2 regions of the Kitasatospora sp. NPDC001547 genome follow, and region 2 is predicted to be linked to the other one. Evidence: riboswitches for the same ligand, from Rfam matches in the RefSeq annotation. Region 2 holds a riboswitch; the other holds the start of a gene.

Region 1 (5,733 bases), on a different contig from region 2:
GGAGTTGACCGGGACGGCGAAGGACTCGGCCAGCATCCGCGGCTTGCCGTAGGCGGACAGCCCGTCGTAGTACCGCTTGGTCCACACCTCGCCGGTGCCGATCGGGTGCGCCGGGCTGCCGCTGTAGTCGTCCACCCCGACCACGTCGACGAACCGGGCGCCCGGGTAGTAGTCCCAGGGGTCCACGCCCGGGGCGCCGTCCCAGGACACCGGCGTCCAGACGAACAGCAGGTTGTGCAGCCCCCGGGTCTCCACCAGGTACCGGTAGGTGATCTTCCACAGCGCCTGGTACTCGGCCGGCTTCTGGCCCGCCCACCAGAACCGGCGGGAGCAGTCCAGCACGTTCATCTCGTGGTACGGGCGCAGCAGCACCGGCACGTCGTGGGCGGCCAGGTACTCCAGGTGGTCGGCCAGGTAGGAGAGGTCGGTGATCAGCGCGCGGTACTCGGGGGTGTCGTGCGCCGCGTCCACGACCCGGCCGAACCAGTCGGGGTCCTTGGCCGCCGGCGAGTTCGAACAGAGCACCCGGTCGAAGGACTTGACCTCCGAGCCGGGGTACGGCTGGTGGAAGGACATGCCGACGATCCCGGCCGGGCCGCCGCCGTTGTCGGGCAGTTCGGTGCTGCTGCCGTCGCAGTTCTGCTGCACGCCCGCCGCGCCGTAGCCGCCGTCCTCGGCGCGCGGGTGGCCGCTCCAGACGGCGGACAGCAGGTCGACGGCGTCGTCGGTGTACTGCCAGCCGGCCCGGCAGGTGGGCCAGCGGCCGGCCGAGTAGGAGCGCGGGTTGCCGACGCCCCAGCCGTTCTGGCCGTAGCCGGGGCCGAGGTCGGTCTCCACGAAGCCGGGCAGCTTGCCGGTGATGTCGGCGGCCTTCTTGTAGTAGTAGCCGACCTGCTTGGTGCCCCGGTAGTCCCCGTACTCGGGGTTGTTGCGCTCGTTGTGCGCCTCGACGTGCTGGCCGATCACCGTGCCGCCGCTCTGCCCGGTACGGGCCTGGGCCTCCAGGTCGGCGAGGAACTGCTGGACCGCGCGGGCGTTCGGCGAGGCCTGCGGGTCCCGGGCGAGCAGGTCCCGGCCGACCTCCGGCGGCAGGGTGCGTCCGGGAAGGCCGACCGACACCGGGACCCTCGGGGGCTGTTCGCCGTCGGCCCTGCCGTCGTGGTCGAGCAGGAAGACCGCTCCCGCGGCGACGAGGGCCCCGGCCGCGGCCAGGACGGCGGGCTTGCCGCGCAGGGCTCTGGGCAGGGCCACGGACCGCTCCTCCGGTTGCTCGCCGGCGCCGCCCCCCACGGACGCAACCGGAACACGCATGCGAAATGACTGTCCCGAGAGCCTGCCACACTCCCCCGGCCCCCGCGAACGGTCCACCGGGGCCGGAGTGTCCCGGCGGGCCGACCCGCCGGGGTCACCGGCGGCGGCGTCCCGGCAGGTCAGCCCGCCGGAGCCGGCGGGGTCCCCTGAACACCGGGCGCGGCCGAGGACGCGGCCTTGGCACGCTTGAGCAGCTGCCCCTTCACGTGCTCGGCGAACCCGGAGGCCGCCGCGGTCGCCGTGGCGTCCGGGGCGTTGCCGCCCTTCGCCGATCCCTCGACGGTGAAGTACGCGTACCGGCCCAGGCTGTTGTGGGTGCCCGTGCAGCCGGCGGCGGCGCAGAACGCCGGCGATCCGGCCGCGGGCGCGCCCTTGAGCTGACCGGCGAAGTTCTTCGTCGCGGTCTCGGCCTGGATCTTGTGGTCGAAGACCGCCACCCCGACGGTGACCGCGCTCTCACCGGACACGTACGTCGCCCGGAGCACCTGCTGGCACCCCTGGTCGCCGAGCACCTTGCCCAGCCCGCCGGTCGTGGAGTTCCCGTCCCAGCAGGGCGAGTCCAGAGCCACCACGGTCCGGTTCCAGGTGGCACCGTTGATCGTCACCTGGAGCGAGGAGAAGAGCGCTCCCGCGTCCTGCGGCGCCGGGTCGGTGGCGACCTCCCAGATCGGCTTCGACGGGTCGTCCGGCTGGCCGGGCGTGCCGGAGGCGCTCGGGTTGGCCGTCGGCGGGGTGGTGGTGGCCGTCGTGGGGCCGTTGTCCTTCTTGCCCTTGAACAGCAGCACGCCGCCGGCGGCCAGGCCGCCGACCACGGCGACCGCGGCCACCACGCCGATGACCCTCATCCGGCGACGGCGCTTGCCGTCGGCCTCGTTGCGGTCCGCCAGCGCGTCCCAGTCCGGCTCGACCCGCTGCGGCGGGACGGGCTGCTGGGGCTGCTGCTGCAGGTGCCACTGCGGCTGGGGGTTCGGCTGCGGCTGCGCGACCGGGTGCGGCTGACCGACCGGGTGCGGCTGGGGCTGCGGCTGACCGACCGGCGGGGCCGGCTGCGGCGCAGGCGCCACCGGATGCGGCACCGGAGGGATGGGCTGTGCGACCGGCTGCGCCGACGGCACGACCGGCCCGTACGAGGCGGGCGGCGGCCCGAAACCTCCACTCGGCGGCGGTACCGGACCAGGTACCACCGGCTGCTGACTCTGTGCGCCCCCCGGCCCGGCGGGAGGCGTTCCCTGCGGCCCCTGCCCAGGTACGCCAGTTCCGTCGCTCATGCGCCCAGATCGTAGGGCATCCGCATGACCACCGGTCCTCCCGGTGGCCATTCCGTATCGAAACCAGGACGCCCCGGCCCGGCTTCCGGAGTCGCCGAGGGCCATCGTCCGCCATGGTTCCGGCACGACCGGTTATCGCCCAGACACGCGGCGCCGCACTACATCTGGGGCCGCTTCAGGGAGACACCACTACATGTATGCTCACTCCTGCTGTCGATGCAGGGGAACCCGGTGCGAATCCGGGACTGCCCCGCAGCGGTGTGCGGGCGGCTCCAGCAGCCGTGCCCGCGAGTCCGAGTACCTGCCGACGGCGTGCGCCACGGCCCTCCCGCAGAGGCCGCGCCGGCACGAGCAGTACCCCTCCGGGCCTCGCGGGCGGGCCGGGGAGTCACCGTCGCGCGACGCCGTCTGCGTTCGTGCCGTGCTCCCCTGCCCCGATCGGCCCGGTGGCCCCCGATCACCGCCGCCGATCGCCGCCAGGAGAGAGCGCCTTGACCACCGCTGCCTCAGCCACCCTGCCCGCCCAGGGCTCCGGTACCGCCTTCACCGACCCGACGGTCTCCGACCCCGGCGGCGCCCTGCTGCGGCTGCTCACCGACCGCAGCACCGACCTCACCGAGGTCGACCCCGGCCACGTCGCCGCCGCCGCGCTGCGCGGCCGCCACGCCGGCTCGGACTTCGCCGAACTCCGCGGGCTGGCCGTGGACGCCGCCGCGTCGATGATCGCCGAGGACCCCCAGTACTCGAAGTTGGCCGCCCGCCTGCTCGCCCTGGAGATCGTCGACGAGGCGAACAGCCAGGGCTCGACGTCCTTCTCCGCCTCGATCGCCGTCGGCCACGCCGAGGGCCTGATCGGCGACACCACCGCGGCCTTCGTCGCCAAGCACGCCGCCGCCCTGGACGCGCTGGTCGACACCGCGGGCGACGACCGCTTCGAATACTTCGGCCTGCGCACCGTGCAGTCCCGCTACCTGCTGCGCCACCCGATCACCCGCAAGGTGATCGAGACCCCGCAGCACTTCCTGCTCCGCGTCGCCTGCGGCCTGGCGGTCGGCGACAGCGAGCAGTCGGTGCGCGAGGTGGCCGAGCTGTACGGCCTGATGAGCCGCCTGGAGTACCTGACCTCCTCGCCGACGCTCTTCAACTCCGGCACCCGGCACCCGCAGATGTCGAGCTGCTACCTGCTCGACTCGCCGCTGGACAACCTGGACTCGATCTACAACCGCTACGCGCAGATCGCCCGCCTCTCCAAGCACGCCGGCGGCATCGGCCTGTCCTACTCGCGCATCCGCTCGCGCGGCAGCCTGATCCGCGGCACCAACGGCAAGTCCAACGGCATCGTGCCGTTCCTGCGCACCCTCGACTCCTCGGTCGCCGCCGTCAACCAGGGCGGCCGCCGCAAGGGCGCGGCCTGCGTCTACCTGGAGACCTGGCACGCCGACATCGAGGAGTTCCTGGAGCTCCGCGACAACACCGGCGAAGAGGCCCGCCGCACCCACAACCTCAACCTGGCGCACTGGATCCCGGACGAGTTCATGCGCCGGGTCAACGCCAACGAGGACTGGTCGCTGTTCTCGCCGGCCGACGTGCCCGAGCTGGTCGACCTGTGGGGCGCCGACTTCGACGAGGCGTACCGCAAGGCCGAGCTGGCCGGCAAGGCCGTGCGCACCATCCCGGCGCAGACCCTGTACGCCCGCATGATGCGCACCCTGGCGCAGACCGGCAACGGCTGGATGACCTTCAAGGACGCCTCCAACCGCGCCGCCAACCAGACCGCGCTGCCGGGCCGCACGGTGCACTCCTCCAACCTGTGCACCGAGATCCTGGAGGTCACGGACGACTCCGAGACCGCCGTCTGCAACCTGGGCTCGGTCAACCTGGGCGCCCACGTGGCCTCCGGCGCCTCGGCCGCCGACCTGCTCGGCGCCATGGACTGGGAGCGGCTGGACGCCACCGTGCGCACCGCCGTCACCTTCCTCGACCGCGTGGTGGACATCAACTTCTACCCGACCACCGAGGCCGGGACGTCCAACTCCCGCTGGCGGCCGGTCGGCCTGGGCGTGATGGGCCTCCAGGACGTCTTCTTCAAGCTGCGGATCGACTTCGACTCCGCCGAGGCGAAGCAGCTGTCCACGCTGATCGCCGAGCGCATCATGCTCACCGCCTACGAGCGCTCCGCCGACCTGGCCGAGCAGCTGGGCCGCCACGAGGCGTACGGCGAGACCCGCGCCGCCCGGGGCGAGCTGCACATCGACCACTTCCCGAGCGCCGCCCCGCAGTGGGCCGACCGCTGGACGGCGCTGCGCGCCCGGATCGCCGAGACCGGCCTGCGCAACTCGCTGCTGCTGGCCATCGCGCCGACCGCGACCATCGCCTCCATCGCCGGCGTGTACGAGTGCATCGAGCCGCAGGTGTCCAACCTGTTCAAGCGCGAGACGCTGAGCGGTGAGTTCCTCCAGGTCAACCCGTACCTGGTGCGCGAGCTCAAGGAGCTGGGCGTCTGGGACCAGCAGACCCGGGACGCCCTGCGCGACGCCAACGGCTCGGTGCAGGAGCTGAACTGGCTGCCCGCCGAGGTCCGTTCGCTGTACCGGACGGCCTGGGAGCTGCCGCAGCGCGCGCTGATCGACCTGGCGGCGGCCCGCATGCCGTACCTCGACCAGAGCCAGTCCCTGAACCTGTTCATGGCGGCGCCGACCATCGGCAAGCTCAGCTCGATGTACGCCTACGCGTGGAAGGTCGGCCTGAAGACCACCTACTACCTGCGTTCGCGCCCGGCCACCCGGATCGCCCAGGCCGCGTCCGGCACCGCCCGCGCCGCCGCGCCGGCGCCCGTGCCCGTGAACAGCCCGACCCTCACCCCGGAGCAGGAGGCCGCCATCGCCTGCTCCCTGGAGAACCCCGAGTCCTGCGAGGCCTGCCAGTGATGTCCCCGTCCGAAGACCGCAAGATGCTGCTCGACCCCGGCTTCGAGCTGACCCTGCGCCCGATGCGCTACCCGTCGTTCTACGACCGGTACCGGGACGCCATCAAGAACACCTGGACGGTGGAGGAGGTGGACCTGCACTCGGACGTCGCGGACCTGGCGAAGCTCAGCGAGGGCGAGCGCCACCTCATCGGGCGACTGGTCGCGTTCTTCGCCACCGGTGACTCG
Region 2 (5,733 bases):
GCCGGTCCAGCCGGGCCTCGCGCGCCGCGGCGAAGGAGGTGTCCGGCGCCGGGACGAACGCCCGGCCGGACGACTCGGCGACCTCGCGCAGGAGTTCACGGCGGAACCCGTCGTTCTCCAGCGCGCCGTGCCAGGTCGTGCCCCGGACCGCGCCCACCCGGCAGCCGTCCAGGAACGGGGTGCCGCCCTCGACCGCCACCACCCCGTGGTGGATCTCGTAGCCCTCGACCCGCTGCCCGTACGCCTCGCCGACCGGCCGCGCCAGCACCTTCTCGGCGCCGAACCGCACCCGGGTCGGCAGCAGGCCGAGCCCGTCGACGGCGCCCGCCTTCGACTCGACCTCGTCCACGATGGAGTGCGCCAGCATCTGGTAGCCGCCGCAGACCCCGAGGACCGGCAGTCCGGCCGCCGCCCGTGCCTTCAGGGCCGGCTCCAGGCCGCGCTCGCGCAGCCAGGCGAGGTCCGCGACGGTGGCCCGGGTGCCGGGCAGCACCACCAGGTCGGCGTCGGCCAGCTCCTCCGGCCTGGTCGCCCAGCGGACCAGCACGCCCGGCTCCTGCGCGAGCGCGTCCAGGTCGGTGAAGTTGGACAGCCGGGGGAAGCGCACCACGGCCACCCGCAGCACGTCCGCGCCGAGCGGTCCGGGCCCGTCCGTCCGGTCGACCACGGTGGACAGGTCCAGCGAGTCCTCGGCGTCCAGCCAGAGCCCGGGCAGCATCGGCAGGGTGCCCAGCACCGGACGTCCGGTCAGCTCGTGCAGCATCTCCAGCCCGGGCGCCAGCAGCCGCGAGTCGCCGCGGAACTTGTTGACGAACCAGCCCGCCACGTGCCGCTGGTCCTCCGCCGACAGCAGCGCCAGCGTCCCGTACATCGCGGCGAAGACCCCGCCGCGGTCGATGTCCCCGACCACCACCACCGGCAGGGCGGCGGCCGTGGCCAGGCCCATGTTGGCGATGTCGCGGTCGCGCAGGTTGATCTCGGCCGGCGAGCCCGCGCCCTCGCAGACCACCACGTCGTAGCGGCTGCGCAGGTCGGCCAGGCACTCCAGGGCGCGCTCCAGCAGGACGGGCTTGCGCTCGCGGTAGTCCAGCGCGCCCACCTCGGCCACCGGCCGGCCGAGCAGCACCACCTGGCTGCGGCCGTCCGCGCCGGGCTTGAGCAGCACCGGGTTCATCGCCGCCTCCGGCTCCACCCGGGCGGCCTGCGCCTGCATCGCCTGGGCGCGGCCGATCTCGGCGCCGTCGGCGGTGACGAAGGAGTTGAGCGACATGTTCTGCGCCTTGAACGGCGCGACCCGCACGCCCTGGCGGGCGAGCCAACGGCAGATCCCGGCCGTCACCACGCTCTTGCCCGCGTCCGAGGTCGTCCCCGCGACCAGCAGCGCGTTCGTCATGCCCGCCCCCTCTTCTTCATCAGCGTCCGCAGCAGGACGTGCCCCGCGACCGTCGTACCCAGTGCCAGTGCGCCCACCCGCCGGGAGAGCGCGCAGGCCCGTTCGATGTCGTCCACCGTGACCGGGCGCAGCTCCGCGCCCAGCACCGGCCGGTCCTCCACCTGCTCGCCGTACCGCAGCGTCCCGCCCAGCCGCACGCCCACCGCGCCGGCGAACGCCGCCTCGGCCTGGCCCGCGTTCGGGCTCGGGTGCGCGGAGCCGTCGCGCCGCCAGATCCGCCAGGCGGTCCGGGGTTCGGGCGCGGCGGCCACCGTCAACAGTGCCGTCAGCCGGGCGCCGGGCCAGCCCGCCAGGTCGTCCAGCCGGGCCGAGGCCCAGCCGAACCGGGCGTAGCGCGGCGAGCGGTGGCCCACCATGGCGTCCAGGGTGTTCACGGCGCGGAAGGCCAGCAGTCCGGGGGTGCCGGCCAGGGTGCCCCAGGCCAGCGCGTTCACCACGGCGTCGGCGGTGTTCTCGGCCACCGACTCGACCACGGCCCGGGCGATCTGCTGCCCGTCCAGCGCGCTCGGGTCCCGCCCGCACAGGTGCGGCAGCCGCTCCCGGGCGGCCGCGAGGTCGCCCGCGGCGAGCGAGCGGCCGATGGTGCGCGCCTCCCGGGTCAGCGAGGTGCCGCCGAGCACGGTCCAGGTCGCGGCCGCCGCCAGCGCGGCCCGGCCCAGCGGGCGCCGGCCCACCGTACGGTCCAGGGCGAGCGCGCCCGCCGCGACCGCGCCCACGCACAGCGCCGTGTACCCGGCCCCGGCGGCGCGGCCGTCGCGCCACACCCTGCGCTCCAGCCGGATCGCGGCGCTGCCGAAGACGGCCACCGGGTGGCCCCGGCGGGGGTCGGCGAAGCGGGTGTCGGCGGCGTAGCCCGCGGCGGCGCCGAGCGCGAACGCGGCGGCGCGGGTCAGCGGGCGCGGAGCGGGGGAGGCGGTGGGCGGGGTCATCGGCCGCACGGCGGAAGGCAGCTCGGAGTCCGGCCGGGCGGGGCAGCCTGCATCGCGTGCGTGTCCTCACTCAGGGTCCGCGCCCTGGATCGACGTGACGGGGGCGAGAGTCTCCTGGCTTCCGGGTCGAACGCACTCCCGGAGCCTTCCAGCGGCCGTCGACGGCCCGCCGTGGCGATGTTCCGAGCGTGCTCCCCGGTGACAGTGGCGGGACCGCGCCGGACTTCCACCGGCTTCCTCTCCATGCCTCCGTTTGGCCCCAGGATCCCATCACGGGCCCGAACCGGGAGTCAACCGAGGTCACGGAGGGGTTGGTCACACGCCGGCCCGCTGACACCCCGTGGGATCGCCCGGCACCGGCAGGCGCCGGCAGCGGCACCGGCCCGGGCGGTCGCCCTCCCGACCGTCCCCTCCTCGGGCCCGCCCGCCCGCCGCCCGCCCGCCGCCCGGGCGACCCGGACGGCCCATCCGGGTGGCCGTCCGGGTGGCCGTCCGGGCGGGGCGCCGGTGAACTGGTGCTCGAACACCGTCCGGTCCGAGAGCAACAGAGCGGGGAGCGATATGCGTTGGGGAACCGCCGCCGTCGTGGCGGCCGCCGCGGTCGGGGCCACCGCGGCCGGGGCCGCCGTGCTGGTGATCGGCCGTCGGGCCTCCGAGCGGATGGTCCGTCCGGCGCCCGCCGTCCAGGAGTCGGCGCCGGTGGTGGTCCGCGGCCTCGCCCCCGGCCGGGTCACCTTCACCCGCGGCCCCGCGAGCCTGCGCCCCGGCCGCTGGGCGGTCGAGTGGGCGGACGGCGGGCACGCGGTGGTCGAGGAGGTCCTGCACGGCGACGAACGGGGCGTCACCCGCCGGCTGGTCCGCGCCGACCGGGGCACCCTCGCCCCCGGGACCGAGGTCCGCTTCACCCCCCGGGTCCACCTCGGCGACCCCTCCGAGGCGCTCGGCCTGGCTTTCGCCGACACCGTCGCCGACGGCGAGCTCGGCGCGCTGCCCGCCTGGCGGCTCCACGGCAAGCGCGGCACCTGGGTGATCCTGGTGCACGGCCCCGGGGCCGACCGCCAGCAGACCCTCCCGGTGCTCCCCGTGCTCGACCGGCTCGGCCTGCCCGCCCTCGCCGTCACCTACCGCGGCGACCGGGGCGCCCCCGACTCCCCGGACGGGCTCAGCCACTTCGGCGAGACCGAGTGGCGCGACGTCGAGTCGGCGGTACGGCTGGCGCTCGACAGCGGCGCGGGCAAGGTGGTCCTGTACGGCTGGTCCCTCGGCGCGACCATGGTCCTGCAGACCGCGGCCCGCTCCGTCTGGTCGCACGCCGTCCGGGGCCTGATCCTCGACTCGCCGGTGCTCGACCTCCCGGCCTCCGCCCGCCGGGACGCCGCCCGGGCCGGTTTCCGGGGCGTCGCCGCAGAGCTTGGCGCCCTCGCCGCCGAGGGCCGCACCGGCGTCGACCTCGCGGACTCCGCCCGTCTCGCCGAGGGCACCGACCTGCGGGTGCCCACCCTCGTCCTGCACAGCCCGGAGGACCGGATCGCCCCCTTCGGCACCGTCGAGAAGCTGGCCGCGGCCCGCCGCGACGTGGTCAGCCTCCAGCCCTTCCCCGGCGCCGACCACGCCACCCTCTGGAACACCGCCCCGGACCGCTACACGGAACTCCTCCGCCGCTGGCTCACGCCGCTGCTGTAGCCCGGGAGCCCCCCCTCGCGCGCGCCGCGTTTTCGGCCGGGTCACGACGGTTTCCCGCCGCGCTTCCCCCCGGTCCGCGAATGGCGCTTTCTCCCGTTCCGCCCGGCGTGCACGAGAAGTCGGCCCGGCCGACTTCTCGTGCGGTGCGCTTCCCCCGCCCCGCCCGCCATCCGTCCGGAATCGGGCTGGACAGGCCCGCCGAGCACGGGCGGCGCGGATCCCCCGCGGCGAAAACCACCCCGCGGTCGGGGGCAACAATGGGCCCCGACTCGTTACCCCCCACCCGTACGCAGGGTGACCGGGCGAGCATTCCCGGCAACCGGGGGGTGACGAGTGGCATGGCCAGGTCACACGTTTCCGGCCAGGCGGTATGCCGTTGTTGCCCGATCTTGCGGAGGTGCCGCCACCGGTCGCCCGGTCGTACGGACAACCGGATGTGACAGAAGGCCGGTGCAAGGGGAAGACTGCTCGACGTGACGTCTCGGAACCCGCGCGACCGTGATGCCCCGCTCCCGCCGACGATCGGTACCGGTGCGACGGTGACCCGTCTCCCCGGAACGGCCCAACGGCCCGCCGGTGGCAGGCCGGGCGGGGCGGGTGTCCCCCGTAACGGAGTACCCCGGCGACGAGGGCCCGCTCCGGCTCCCGGGCGCGGCAGGGTTCCCGTGCCGGAGGGCTTCCCGGCACCCGCCGAGCTGGCGCCGCTGGCCCGCCGGATGCTGGTGGACGCCGTCCGGGTCGCCCGTTGGGCCGGGGAGCTGGCCGAGGTCGACAAGCGCGGCGAGCTGCTCCCGGAGGACGCCCGCGCGGCGGGCCGGGCGCTGGCCATGACGGTCGGCGCGGCCACCAAGGCCTGGGGACGGGCGCTGCTGGTGGGCCTGGTGGAGCCCCGCGACGGCGGAGCCGGCCCCGGCTGGCGCCTGCACGCCTGGGAGCACGACGACGAGGCCGTGGTGCGTGGCTGGTCGGCGCTGTTCGACGCCTGGACCCTGCTCGCCCCGGTGCCGCCCGCCGCGCTGCGCGGCGTGTTCGCCGTCCTGGCCGGGCAGGCCGTGGACCAGGCCCCGCAGCTGCTCTCCTTCCTCCACCTGGTGGACGGCCCGGTCGCCGAGAGCGAGCTGCTGGAGCTGCTGCGCCGCGGCCTGGACGAGCGCCGGGTCGGTACGGGCCTCGGCGGGCCGGGCCTGTCGCCGGTGCCGCACGCGGCCTCGGCGGTCTCTGCCGTCCGGGGCACCTGCCGCGCGCCGCAGATCGACACCCCGGCCGCGCCCTCCGACGTGGCCGCCGTCCTGGACTGGATGCTGGACGGTCTGGCGGCCGTCGGCGCCCTGGAGCGCAGGAACGACGCCGCGGAGCTGTCTCCGCTCGGCCACTGGGCGGTGCGGGCGAAGCTGGAGGAGATCTGCACGGTCGCGCAGACCGCGGCCGGGCACATCGAGCAGAGCGCCTTCGAGCTGCTGAACGCCTGTGCGGACTACTCGCCGGGCCCGGCCCGCGCCGAGTTCCGGGCCTGGGTCGCGGCCCGGCCCGCGGACCGGGCGGTGGGCGAGCTGCTGGACGCCGCCCAGGGCGACGACGCGCTGGTGCGCGGGCTGGCCTTCGAGGCGCTGCGGGTGGCCGGCGGTCCGGCCGAGCAGGCGGTGCGCGCCGCCGTGGACGAGCCGGTGC

What was found. Region 2 has a riboswitch for cobalamin ahead of ACFY0X_RS27435 (cobalamin biosynthesis protein). Riboswitches for the same ligand answer to the same signal wherever they lie in the genome.
Region 1: it holds a riboswitch for cobalamin, as region 2 does, so the genes downstream of both, ACFY0X_RS07350 (ribonucleoside-diphosphate reductase subunit alpha) here and ACFY0X_RS27435 (cobalamin biosynthesis protein) in region 2, are expected to answer to the same signal.

What each region holds. Positions count from the first base shown of each region.
Region 1 covers NZ_JBIAVL010000003.1:360,306-366,038, reverse strand. The annotation lists gene ACFY0X_RS07360 (glycoside hydrolase family 26 protein) at 1-1,251, opposite strand, end outside; gene ACFY0X_RS07355 (hypothetical protein) at 1,431-2,375, opposite strand; cobalamin riboswitch at 2,760-2,903, shown strand; gene ACFY0X_RS07350 (ribonucleoside-diphosphate reductase subunit alpha) at 3,095-5,506, shown strand; gene ACFY0X_RS07345 (ribonucleotide-diphosphate reductase subunit beta) at 5,506-5,733, shown strand, end outside.
Region 2 covers NZ_JBIAVL010000017.1:72,814-78,546, forward strand. The annotation lists gene ACFY0X_RS27430 (cobyric acid synthase) at 1-1,393, opposite strand, end outside; gene ACFY0X_RS27435 (cobalamin biosynthesis protein) at 1,390-2,382, opposite strand; cobalamin riboswitch at 2,490-2,623, opposite strand; gene ACFY0X_RS27440 (alpha/beta hydrolase family protein) at 2,944-4,065, shown strand; gene ACFY0X_RS27445 (hypothetical protein) at 4,731-5,733, shown strand, end outside.